3 regions of the Paenibacillus sp. FSL K6-1217 genome follow, and region 2 is predicted to be linked to each of the others. Evidence: riboswitches for the same ligand, from Rfam matches in the RefSeq annotation. Region 2 holds a riboswitch; each other region holds the start of a gene.
The links. Region 2 has a riboswitch for cobalamin ahead of MHH28_RS25065 (anaerobic ribonucleoside triphosphate reductase). Riboswitches for the same ligand answer to the same signal wherever they lie in the genome.

Region 1: linked by a shared signal. The riboswitch ahead of MHH28_RS27245 (S-layer homology domain-containing protein) and the one ahead of MHH28_RS25065 (anaerobic ribonucleoside triphosphate reductase) in region 2 are both predicted to bind cobalamin.
Region 3: linked by a shared signal. The riboswitch ahead of MHH28_RS31425 (energy-coupling factor ABC transporter permease) and the one ahead of MHH28_RS25065 (anaerobic ribonucleoside triphosphate reductase) in region 2 are both predicted to bind cobalamin.

The regions. Positions count from the first base shown of each region.
Region 1 covers NZ_CP150271.1:6,178,058-6,182,210, reverse strand. The annotation lists gene MHH28_RS27245 (S-layer homology domain-containing protein) at 1-1,921, opposite strand, end outside; cobalamin riboswitch at 2,115-2,313, opposite strand; gene MHH28_RS27240 (hypothetical protein) at 3,117-4,153, opposite strand, start outside.
Region 2 covers NZ_CP150271.1:5,671,210-5,675,362, forward strand. The annotation lists gene nrdG (anaerobic ribonucleoside-triphosphate reductase activating protein) at 1-322, opposite strand, end outside; gene MHH28_RS25065 (anaerobic ribonucleoside triphosphate reductase) at 319-2,304, opposite strand; cobalamin riboswitch at 2,643-2,874, opposite strand; gene MHH28_RS25070 (MTH1187 family thiamine-binding protein) at 3,215-3,520, shown strand; tRNA gene MHH28_RS25075 (tRNA-Thr) at 3,694-3,765, shown strand; gene MHH28_RS25080 (hypothetical protein) at 3,914-4,153, shown strand, end outside.
Region 3 covers NZ_CP150271.1:7,167,356-7,171,508, forward strand. The annotation lists gene MHH28_RS31420 (ArsR/SmtB family transcription factor) at 535-1,467, opposite strand; cobalamin riboswitch at 1,607-1,801, shown strand; gene MHH28_RS31425 (energy-coupling factor ABC transporter permease) at 2,086-2,850, shown strand; gene MHH28_RS31430 (energy-coupling factor ABC transporter substrate-binding protein) at 2,850-3,143, shown strand; gene cbiQ (cobalt ECF transporter T component CbiQ) at 3,140-3,925, shown strand; gene MHH28_RS31440 (energy-coupling factor ABC transporter ATP-binding protein) at 3,970-4,153, shown strand, end outside.

The DNA.
Region 1 (4,153 bases), 510 kb from region 2:
CCGGTTTGAACGTCTTGCCCGTCACGCCGCTGATGATTCCCAGTTCCTTCGCCCGGTTCACTGTTCCATAATACCATGCATCGGCCTTAACATCACTGAAGGCCGCAGCGGAAGCCGCCGCAGACGGCTCGTTGCCGGTTAAGCGCAGCAGCAGCGCTGCAAATTCAGCGCGGGTAATATTCTTTTTCGGTGCAAATACCAGACTGCCCTTACTCACACCATTCATCAGCTTACGGTCATATGCCGTGTATACCGACTCCAGCGCCCAAGGCGAGATCGACTTCACATCGCCAAAAGCCGGACGGTCCGCCGCAGCAGAAGCCACCGTTACCGGGGCCGTATGACGGACGATTGCCGGGGTTTTATCCTTCAGATAGCCCGTAACCGTCAAGGTATATTTATTGGCTGGCAGACCGCCGGCAACAACCGCCAGGCCTGCGGCATCTGTAACTGCCGTTTTGCCCCCTACGGTCACTTGTACGCCTGCTGCCGGTGAGGTTACCGGATCGGAGGTGAAGGTAGCTTCATTCCATACCCACTTCTTCTGGTTCACCTGCACCTTCAGATCTTGCTTTGGCTGCGGCTGCGCAGGAGTAACGGTTATGGAATCTACCACCTGCGTGTTGTCTCCGCCATAATAGACTACGATGCGGTCATTCTCCTCCAGCGCGAACTCGCCCATGCCTACACTTGGATAGATCCATGCTCCGCCGCGGGCGACTACATACATCCAGCCGTCATATCCGCCAAAAGCGCCCGCGCTCACGCCGCCGATCCCCGTCACATAGTTGCCTGCTTCATTGACCAGGGCCAGGCGCTTGGCCGCTGCTGTCTTTTCCAGTGCCTTAAGCACATTTCCAGCGTAGACGCTGCCTTCAGCCAAGGTTGCATTCGGACCTTCAATCGTTACCGAGACATTCACTTGAGGATTTTTTACAGGGGTGCTGCTGAAGTCAAAGAGCTTACCGCCTGTACCGAGCAGCTTGTACGCTACCAAAGCCTCCAGCGCCTGCTCCGTGGAGAGCGGATTCGAGCTGCCGCCTGCGGTGTGGGCGAACCCGCCGCCTGCTGCGCTGAAGCTCAGCAGCTTGCTGACCAGGTTGATCTGGCCTTTGGTATATTCCGCTCCCGCCGGATCAATGCCAAAGGAAGACAGCGCAATGATAGCCTGTGCTACACTCTCGCTGCTGTCGCCATATCCGCCGTTCTTGTCCTGTGCCTTAGCCAGCCAGGCTGCCGCCCGCTGACCGGCAGCATTCACTGCCGCTTCCTTCTGGTGTCCGGCCAGTGCAGTCAGCACCATCGCGGTCATATCCGGATCACTCGCACCCGTAGTCAGGGTGAAGCCGCCATCCGGGTTCTGCTTGGCCAGAATCTCAGCCAGCAGCTTGGCCGGTGTCCATTTCGCATTTGCCGGGATTGTATAGCTGCCGGAATCCAGAGCCAGCAGTGCATAGACCGGATTATTCAGCGTCTGGCCGGTGATTTTATCGTTATTGTACAGCTTCTCGATCAGGTTATAGCCTGCCACATTCGCCGGATCACCGCCGAGTGCCTTGACGGCAAGCGTGGTCCGGGCATAGTCCGTAGCTCTGGCCAAAACACCCTTAGCCTCGGCTACCTTGCCCTCAAGCGCCTTCAGATAGCTGGCAGGAACCTTATAGCCCGCTTGTGCAAGGCCAATGGCCTGCCAGTCCGACTGGACTCCGTTCTTCAGTATTAACTCGGCAGTGGCATAGACTGCATCGGTTACGCTGGCCGCCGTACCTGCGGGCAGAGCAGCTACCGCTGGTGCGGAAGCTCCGTCTGTCTGTGCAGCAGCTTGTCCTGCCGGGGCCACGGCTGCTCCCAGCATAGCGAACAGCATAATAACAGTAAGCCCCAGCCGTGCGAGCCGGGATGATAAAGAATGGTTCTTCATAACTAACCTCTTTCCTGAAATAGAATGGATGAATCCTGCTTCCTCCGCAAATCACGCGGCAACCTAAAGACCGCCCTGTGCAGGGCGGCCGGGGAAGAATCGGGCACAGGGCGGCTGAAGTGAGTGATTGCTCTCATACCTGCAGCTCTCGTCGACCTCAGCATCTGCTTCCACATTCTTACCCCCGAAGAATAGGAACAACAACGAAAAAGGCAGGTCTCCTGGCTCATACTTCACCGCTTCCCCTGCCTTCCCATCCAGTGAACAGACAGTGGCTTCTCAGGAGTCGCTCCGTATTTACAGTGGCGGGACCGCGCCGGACTTGCACCGGGCTTCCCTTTTAAGCAGATTTCTCTCCTAGACATAGCTCTGCCAGCATCTGATGGCGATAGCGCCAGGCCTCCAAGGAAATCCGCACCTTTTCCCAAAGCTTATTAAATTTTAATATTCTGAACCAATCATATCTACTATTCCCCTGTATGTCTATAGACAAGCTATTTCTATTACAGCTCAGCTAACCTTAACCTCAGGCCCTGCCCAGCCCGCACCAAAAAATCCTGAACAGCACACACCCGCTCCCCGGCACATGTTGCTATTCAGGACTATGGAGTCACACTTCTGCTGCTATTCGACATATCGACTCACCTATGAGACGTTGGCAGAAGACCGATTGTATTATGTACATCAGAATTAGTATAAAAGCAGCCGGAAACGCATTCTATTGCATTTCATACCATTGATTGCGCCAATTCCTCCTCAGCCAGGCCAAATCCGGACAATCTAATGTACCAAATGCAACAGAACGCCATATCAAGCTCGATATACCTGATTCTAGTGTACAAAGTGCAATAGAGCGAAATAAAGTTCAGTTGAGTAGCTTACCGACACCCGCGCACTAACCCGTGGCTTGCTGAGGGATGGCATGCCCCGATTAAGGTGCAAACGGTATGCTTAAATGTAATCTGTACAACTAAACCGTCTGATGTACTGGCAAATGTCCTTTTAGCTGTATTTCGTGCAATTAAAATGCTTCTATACACGGGTTTTCGCCTATTCGTGCGAATTTAGTTGTATAGAATACAGTTGGGAGAGGTTTGTCTTGCTTTTCACTGTTTTTAGTTGTACAGAATACACCTGTCTCTGGAGGTTCGCTTTGAACGAAAGCCTGACAGCCTGTCCGCTTATCCCCGCGGCTTTACTCCGCGTCCGCTTCCGGGCTTGCGGAAGCGGATGGCTCCGCACTAGGCGCCGCTGTAGCGGTAGCGTCCGGGACGCTGCCCGGGTCTGCATGCAGCTTCAGCGTGTAGCGTCCGGCGGTGATCATATCACCTGCCGCCAGCTTCGCGCCCGCTGCGAGCTCCACCGTCACCTCGTGTACGCGTGACGGAGTCCCCGCCGCCGCCGGAGAGGTGGTGGCTCCCTTGTCCGCGCCGCCGTCCGCTCCGGCGCCGCCTTCAATCTTCGCGCCGCCGTCAACTCCGGCGCCGCCTTCAACCTTCGTGCCGCCGTCCGCCCCGGCGCCGCCTTCACCCTTCGCGCCGCCGTCCGCTCCGGCGCCGCTTTCAACCTTCGCACCGCCGTCCGCTCCGGCGCCGCCTTCAACCTTCGCACCGCCGTCCGCTCCGGCGCCGCCTTCAATCTTCGCGCCGCCGTCAACTCCGGCGCCGCCCTCACCCTTCGCACCGCCGTCCGCTCCGGCGCCTGCACTAATCTGGCAACTGTTAACCGTTGCCTTAACCTCGTAGTCCGTAACGCCGCTGCCGGACTCCACGCCGATCCGCTCCGGCTTGAAGGCGGAGCATTCTACGGCGTCGGTGAAGCTGAACAACAGCTTCACGCCGTTGTTCTTACCCGCTGTCCCGCCTTCCGTGTTCCCGCCAGTTCCCTCATCACCGCCGCTGTTCCCGCCAGTTCCCTCATCACCGCCGCTGTTCCCGCCAGTCCCCGCATCTCCTCCGGTTCCGGCGTCACCGCCGATAAGCCGGACCGAGACCGGGGCTGCTCCAGCGGCCTCTCCGGTCACTGCCGGAAGCGGGCTGGGGCTGGATACCGGCGCGGCTATATCCTTACCGCGCCCCCCAAGCTGGCTGATAAGGATGACAGCCGCAATTAGAATGATCCCGAGGATGCTCCCTGAGATCAGGATTTGAAATCGGCTGCGGCTGACCCACCGCGCCAGCGGCGAAGCCAGCTGGGCGCGGGCTTCATTGTAGACAGTCTGCATAGCAGGCG
Region 2 (4,153 bases):
CCTCGTACGTATAGCCCGTATAGATCCAGACCGGGAAGCCCGGCAGCTCGGCGCGCAGCTCGTGAATGAAGTCTGCAGCCTCCCCAGCCGAGAAAAAAGGGTCCCCGCCCGCCAGCGTCAAGCCGTCCAGCAGCGGATTGCCTGCAATCTCTTCTATAATCTCCCGCCGCCGCTCCGGGGTGAAGACCTCCCCGTAGTTAAAGTTCCAGGTCTTCGGGTTGAAGCAGCCGGGGCAGCGGTGGCGGCAGCCGCTGAAGAAGAGGACGGCCCGCAGGCCTTCCCCTTCATTGATCGACTCCGGGTAATAGCCGCAAATGTTCATAGATGCTTAACACGGTCCCGGACTTCGGCTTGCTTGGCAGCATTGAAGCGGGTCTGATAGTCACCGGTCAGATACCCGGTAACCCGGCGCAGACGGCGGATATGGGTGGTATCCTCATGGGCATTGCAGGTCGGGCAATTCGTGCCGATGACCCCTTCATAGCCGCAGCCGGAGCAGCGGTCAATCGGATGGTTAATGCTGAAGTAGCTGATGTCCTGCTCCAGCGCGTATTTGATGATTTTGACGAAGGCTGACGGATTGCTCCGGGCATTGCCGTTCAGCTCGACATAAGAGATCGCTCCGGCGTTGCAGTATTCATGGAACGGCGCTTCCAGGCTGATCTTCTTGGCAGCGCTCAGCTCATGATAGACCGGAATATGGAACGAGTTCGTATAGTATTCCCGGTCGGTTACCCCAGGGATAGAGCCTAGCACCTTGCGGTCGATCTTGGTGAACTTGCCGGAAAGACCCTCGGCGGGCGTTGCGAACAAGGTGATGTTGAGGTTAAGCTCCTCGCTCTTACGGTCGCAATATTCACGCATGTGGCGGACGATGGCTACAGCCTTGGCGTGGATATCCATGTCTTCGCCATGGTGCTTGCCGTACATGGCTTTCATGCATTCCGCCATGCCGATGAAGCCCAGCGACAGGCTGCCGTGCTTCAGCAGTTCGCCTACGCTGTCATCGGGGGCAAGCTGCTCGCCGCCTTCCCACACGCCTTCGCGCATCATGAAATCGGAGGCTTTGGCCTTCTGGGCAGCCTGAATACGGAAGCGGTGCAGGAGACCGTCGAGCGCAATATCCATATAATGATTCAGGTCGTCGAAGAATCCTTCTTCGTCAGCGGCCAGTCGGCGGCCGGTTACTGTACCATGGGCCAGTCCAAGACGCACCAGGTTGAGCGTATTGAAGGACAGGTTGCCTTTGCCGGAGCAGTGGTTGCGTCCGAAGCGGTCGCCGAGCACACGGGTACGGCAGCCCATTGTAGCGAATTCGGTATCCGGGTCAGCCGGATCATAATATTGCATGTTCAGCGGAGCATCCAGATTGGCGAAGTTCGGATAGAGTCTGCGTGCAGAGCACTCAGCCGCCTTCAGGAACAGTTCATAGTTAGGGTCGCCCGGCTGCTGGTTGATGCCTTGCTTACATTTGAAGATCTGAATCGGGAACACCGGTGTCTCCCCGCTGCCCAGTCCGTTCATGGTGGCCGTCAGGAGCGAGCTGATCACAAGCTGGCCCTCCGGGGAGGTACAGGTGCCGTAGTTGATGCTGGTAAAAGGAATCTGTCCGCCGGAGCGGCTGGACATCGTATTCAGGTTATGTACCATACTCTCTGCGGCCTGCAGGGTCTCGCTCTGCGTCTCCTTCAGGGCAAAACGGAAGGCGCGCGGATACTGCTCAGCCAGATCGCTGCGGCTCATCGTAATCTCCCCAAGCTCAGACACTTCTGCATTTTCCTCGAAATACTCCAGTCCTTTGCGGAAGAGCTTGGAGAAGGATTTGGTCACATAAGGGGCCAGGTCATAATCCAGCTTGTTGGCGGATACGCCGCCGTATTGCGCATTTTGCTGTGACTGGAAAATAATCGCCACCAGCGACATCGCCGTCATAATCGAGTTGGGAGGCCGTACGCTGCCGTTGCCGGTGTTGAAGCCTTCACGGAGAAGCCGTTCAAACGGAATGAAGATGCAGTTCGTGGTTCCGATAGCATATTGATCCAGGTCATGTACATAGACGACATTATCCAGGGTAGCCTGTACCAGCTGCGGCGGCATGGTGAAGTTGCGGGCGTACCATTTGGAATATTCACTGCCGAACTTACTCATTTTGCCGGAGAAGCTCTCCCCGTTCAGGTTGGCATTCTCGCGCAGCAGATCCAGATCCCGGCTGTCGATAATATCCCGTCCCAGATGAATGACCTCTTCTAATAGAACCTCTTGTGCAGCTTGTCCTTCGTTATAACGTTTCTCCAGCAGCGTCATTATATAACTCTCTCCTCTCGGGTATTGTAAGCGTGATATGTAATATAGAACGGTCAGGACATCATTAAAAAAGCACCTCCGGCCGGGAAGGCCGGAAATGCCCGAATGCAGGATGCAAAGATCCGGGAAGCGGAAATTTGCCTGTGGTCTGGGTGGAATATACGAGCAGACAAGGGGCGAATAGCTGAAGCCCGTTCTGGTATATTCCGCAGAGCCGATACCTGAAGGTAATCACCGATCGTCCTCAGGTATCGGCAGCCTCTGGCCCGATTGACGGGAGGCTGACTCTGCTATTGCAGGCCGCATACGGACACCTCCCCTGTTCCTCGCAGGAGTCTAAGCGGTGCCGCGAAACAGGCAGGTCTCCTGGCTTCCGGCAACTCCTCCGGCGCCTTCCCGGGGGGCGTATTCAGCCCCTTAGTGGCAGTTAGCCGGAGAATGCCGCCCTGGGGCAGCTAGCCCGGGGAGCATCCGGTTACAGTGGCGGGACCGCAGCGGTTTTGCACCGCGCTTCCCTATTAAGTCTCCTCTCTATTGAGAGAGTGAAACACCTGTTTCTACTATATTTTGTTGTTATTCATTAAAGCTACCGCAATATATTGTGTTTGTAAATGATTTTTTGCAATCCCGCACGGGGAGCGGGTTCCGCGCTTTTACTCACAGCTGATCCACAGTTAGTCCACAGGTAATCCACAACTTTCCTATCGATTTGGCCGAAATGATTCATAAATTCTCCGAAAATACGCCACAAAGAATCCATAAATAGAGTGCGTCTAATCCTCGTAATCTTTGTAACGAATAGTAAGAAAATAACGGGGTGGGCAGGAGATTTGTGGGAAGCCTGCCGAAGCGGTACAATAAGAGGATAAGCAAGGGGCAGGCAGATCAGACAATCAGGAGGGTGATTACGATGGCAATTGGCGAAGTGACCGTTATTCCGGTTGGCACAGGCAGCACCAGTCTCAGCAGCTATGTGGCCGAGATGCAGCGCGTGCTGGAGACGGTGGAGGGCATAACCTATGAGCTTACTTCTATGGGAACGATTATTGAAGGACCGGTAACGCGGATTCTGGCTGCGGTAGAAGCGCTGCATGAGTCGCCGTTCACCGCCGGGGCGCAGAGAGTCTCAACCTCGCTCAAAATCGATGACCGGCGCGACAAGCCCTCCACCAGCCGCAGCAAGCTGGAATCCGTGGAGCGCAAGCTGCAAGGATAGTAACCACTTATAGTATCTTATCAGAATCAACCGATAAGGAGCAGATTCCTGCCGGGCATATGCTGGCTGAGTTTGATCTGGGCTGGGTATACAGCAACCAGCGGAAAAAGGGGTTGCGTTTTCCGCTGGAAGAGTTATAATATTTTTTGTTTGGCAGACACAGAGGTCTGTAGGCTGGTGTAGCTCAGGGGTAGAGCAACGCACTCGTAATGCGTAGGCCGGGGGTTCAATTCCCTTCACCAGCATATTTGTGAAGTCGATAGTGGCGCGGGTTTCCGGTTTTTTGGAACTGCGCCTTTTTTCTATGCAAGCATCAACATCTGCCATTCTTCTAACCTTTAGTTAAGTAAAGTGGGGAGCCTATGGTTGGATGCTAGGAGGCAAAGATCTTATATGGGAAACCGGACATTCCTGATTGTTACCAGTGCCGATTCAGATTTAATTGATTATGAGAATACAGCTTTCGAGACGAATAATTTTCTCGCTCCAGTATGGTTTTGTCTGGTCAGCCAAGACCAGTTCCAGCGCTATAGCAGGCAGCTAATGCAAGCTTGGAGCAAGATTCAACCCCATATGGGCCAACCGGATGTGGAGGATTTGGTGGAGTGGGAACATTTTTCCGAGGCCTTCCAA
Region 3 (4,153 bases), 1.5 Mb from region 2:
AGGGATAAATCCGAATTGGTGGGGTGAGAAGCTGGCTGGTTGGATGTTGGGAAGGGCATTAGTGCCGGCCGAAAGTGGGCGATGAGCGGAAATGAAGAGCACTAATGCACCTGAATCGGTCAAAAGTGGGATTTGAGCGAAAATGAAGAGCATTAGTGCACCTGAATCGGCCAAAAGTGGGATTTGAGCGGAAATGAAGAGCATTAGTGCACTTGAATCGGCAAAAAGTGGGATTTGAGTGAAAATGAAGTGCACTAATGCACCTGAATGGGCCAAAAGTGGGCCTGAAGCAGAAATGAGGAGTATTGGCTCCAAAAGTAGCTGAAATGAAAACTAACCTAAATTAGTCTAACTAATAAATCTTACCTACCTACCTACCTACCTACCTACCTACCTACCTACCTACCTACCTACCTACCTACCTACCTACCTACCTACCTACCTACCTACCTACCTACCTACCTACCTACCTACCTACCTACCTACTAGTACATAGCCTTCTACACCCTGCCACAAACCCTGCTAAGCAGGCTTTTACAAAGAATCAGGCAAATCTGCCACAGTATCCGTATAAAACAGCTCAAACACAAGATCCTCGTTGTAATTGCCGAAGCCCTTGCCGAACAGGGTGAGGCCGCCGATGTGCTCGGCATCCTCCTCGACTGAGAGCCGGAAGGTCCATTGTTTATTGCGGATGCCTACCTGATCTAAGGTGACTTCCGACAGCTTTTGCCCGTCCATGAAGGTGCCCGCCTGTGTAATCCGCAGCTGCTTGAGCAGGCCGTATTGATTGGTGAGTGCAGGCCACCAGGCCGGTGTGTATTTTCCCGGGTTATCTCCGTAGTCACCGGGGCTGGTCCAGAAGCCGAGCGATTGTCCGTTCAGCGTGAAGGTAATATCCGACGGCCAGTTGTTGTTGATCGAAGGGGCTTCGGAGGCGATCTCCATCGTGATGGCAAGCTCCTCCGGCTGCTGGCTCGACAGCAGGAAGTTCGGGATTTTATACTCGACGAACCCCTTGCCGAACCACAGAATCCCGGCGTTCACCCGCTCCTGGTCCCAGAAGTAACGGGGATCGTCGAAGTGCCCGATGACCCTCTCCGTCGTAGACAGTCCGCAGGTAGGCTCGATCTGGAAGTCGGAATAATGGCCCACCGGGATGTCCTTGCGGTATCCTCTGCGCGCAGTCCGGGCCTGTCCCGGAAAAACTATCTCTGCCCCGTCGGCGGCCAGTGTACAAATCTTCTGCAGTCCGCTTTTCCCGGGGGCCATATGGCTGGTGATCAGCCCGGCGGCTTCGAGCTTGCGCACATGCATGGTCATAATGGCACTGCTGAGCTTGAGGGCTGCGGCCAGCTCCTTCACGTTCATGGGCTTATCGGACAGCAGCCGCAGCATGTGCAGACGCACGGTACTGGACAAGGCCTCGTACACGGGCAAGGATTGTTCGGTCAGATCAAGTTTCATCGGATGCCTCCACGTTCAGGTTATATAGTTAATAATTATATTACTCAAATAAAATTTCTACAAGCCATGATTGGCTTCCAGGCAGCTTTTCCAATTTATATCACAGACATGCCGAGCTGGGTCCGCTATGATGTGAGATGAATTAGCGATGAAACAAGGTGCTCTTGCCGGATGCGGCAAGGGATAACAGGGAATCGGGTGCAAGTCCCGAGCGGTCCCGCCACTGTATGGAAGAGCTGCACTTCATGAGGTCACTCGGGTAGCCCCGGGGAAGACGAAGTCTGCAGCGCCTGTATTCCAAGCCAGGAGACCTACCTTGTCGACGCACACCACGACTCTACGCGGATAGGAGCGGTGTACGGATAGGTTAATGAGAAGAGGCGTTCTGCCCTGATGGACCGGAGGAATCTTGGAGCTTAGAGAGGACACCGGTTGATAGCTGCGGGATACAAGGATACGGACCATGGTGATGGGACGAAGTAAGCCCCTTGTTCTGGCTTGGCTTCAGGCTGCGCGCTCTGTCGAACTTGCCTGCGTACATACACTCCCACCCTTTAGGGTGGGATTTTTGGGCTTTATCAACTTTAATGGCAAATCAACAAACATGGAGGGTGACAAATGAAAAAGCATCGATGGTGGAGCTTTGCGGCACTCGTTGCCGGATTTACGGTGTACTTTATGCTGAATGAACCGGGGACGGCCCGGGCAATGCACATTATGGAAGGATTTCTGCCGGTAGGCTGGGCGGTGTTCTGGTGGGCGGCGTTTATCCCGTTTTTTGTGCTGGGAATCTTCAAGCTGAGAGCCATGACCCGGGAGAACCCGGAGCTGAAGCTGCTGCTGGGTCTGGCAGGGGCGTTCACCTTCGTATTGTCTGCGCTCAAAATGCCTTCCGTCACCGGAAGCAGCTCCCACCCCACGGGTACGGGACTTGGTGCGGTAATGCTGGGGCCGCTCCCCATGAGCGTAATCGGCTCGATTGTCCTGCTGTTTCAGGCGCTGCTGCTGGCGCACGGGGGGATTACAACGCTCGGTGCCAATGCGTTCTCGATGGCGGTGGCGGGCCCTTTTGCCGGATATACCGTGTATAAGCTGATGATGAAGCGGCGGGGACGCGAGAAGCTGGCCTTGTTCTGTGCGGCGGCGGTGGCGGATCTGAGTACGTATATAGTGACTTCCTTCCAGCTGGCGGTGGCTTTTCCGGCGGCGGATGGCGGCGTGCTGGCCTCTTTTCTCAAATTCGGGGGCATCTTTGCCGTGACGCAAATCCCGCTGGCCATCAGTGAAGGGCTGTTGACGGTACTGCTGTGGAACTGGCTGAAATCGTATAGCCCGAATGAATTGTCGCTGTTGAAACGCAAGGTGAACGGAGGAAGAGCCTAATGAGCAATAAATGGAAAAACGGGTTGATGCTGCTGGTTGTTATTCTGCTGGTTATTCTGCCGCTGCTGCTGGTCAACGGGGAATTCGGCGGGGCCGATGATGTGGCTGAAGGTGTAATTACCGAGATTAATCCTGATTATAAGCCGTGGTTCAAGCCGCTGACCGAGCTGCCGGGTGAAACGGAGAGTATGCTGTTCGCATTGCAGGCCGCGATTGGTGCCGGTGTAATCGGTTATACCCTGGGGCTGCTCAAGGGCAAGCAGGGCGGGACGAAGCAGCATAGCAGCAAGTGATCCGGCGGATTGACGTTCTCTCCTACAATAATGCGCTGCGCCAGTTGTCCCCGATGTGGAAAAGCTCGTTCGCAGCCCTGATGTTCCTGCTCTCTTACATCGTACATCCGGTACTGCAGGCAGCAATCACCCTATGGATGATGTCATGGTGTATCCTGCAGGCCCGGATTCCCTTCCGTGCGTATGGCATGCTGTTCGGTACAGCGCTGCTGTTCTATGCCCTTAGCGTGCCTGCACTGCTCGTGGAATTCGGGCATCCGGCAGCGGGAGAGCCAGGAATATTCCCGCTGCCGGGACTGCACCTGCCGGTATATATTACAGCGGCCGGGCTTCTGCGCGCCGGAGAGCTGCTGGCCAGGGTATCAGCCTGCATGAGCTGCTTCTTCTTCCTGATGTTCACTACCCCGTTCAGTGAGCTGTTGCAGGTGCTCCGCAGGCTGAGGATGCCGCAGATTGTCCTGGAGCTGATGCTGATTATGTACCGTTTCCTGTTCCTGCTGAGTGATGCGGCGCACGGGCTGCTGCTGGCCCGCAGGCTGCGCGGAGGCCGCCGGGGTTACAAGGACAGGCTACGGGAGACTGCGGCCATGGCGGGAGCGCTGTTCGGCAACACGATGCACCGTTATTACGGATTATCGCAGGGGCTGCTGGCCCGCGGATTCACAGACGATATTATCCTCCCGCCCTATACTGCGCGCCCTGTGCCGCGGCGGTATGCCGTTCAGGCTTATGCCGGTATTGCGGCACTGCTGCTGGCTGAGATGTACTTGGCTCTGCGGTGATCTGTGTAAGCAAGCTGTAATCAAACATATGAAAGGAGTCGGCCATGGATCAGGAATATAGTCTGGCTTGTGACGGCGTGGTGTTTCATTATCCGGACACGAAGGAGCCTGCACTGCATGAACTTACGCTCGCTATTCCCAAAGGCAGCAAGACGGCGGTGCTCGGTCATAACGGTTCGGGCAAATCCACGCTGTTCCTGCATGCGGTCGGCATTCTGTGTCCGCAGC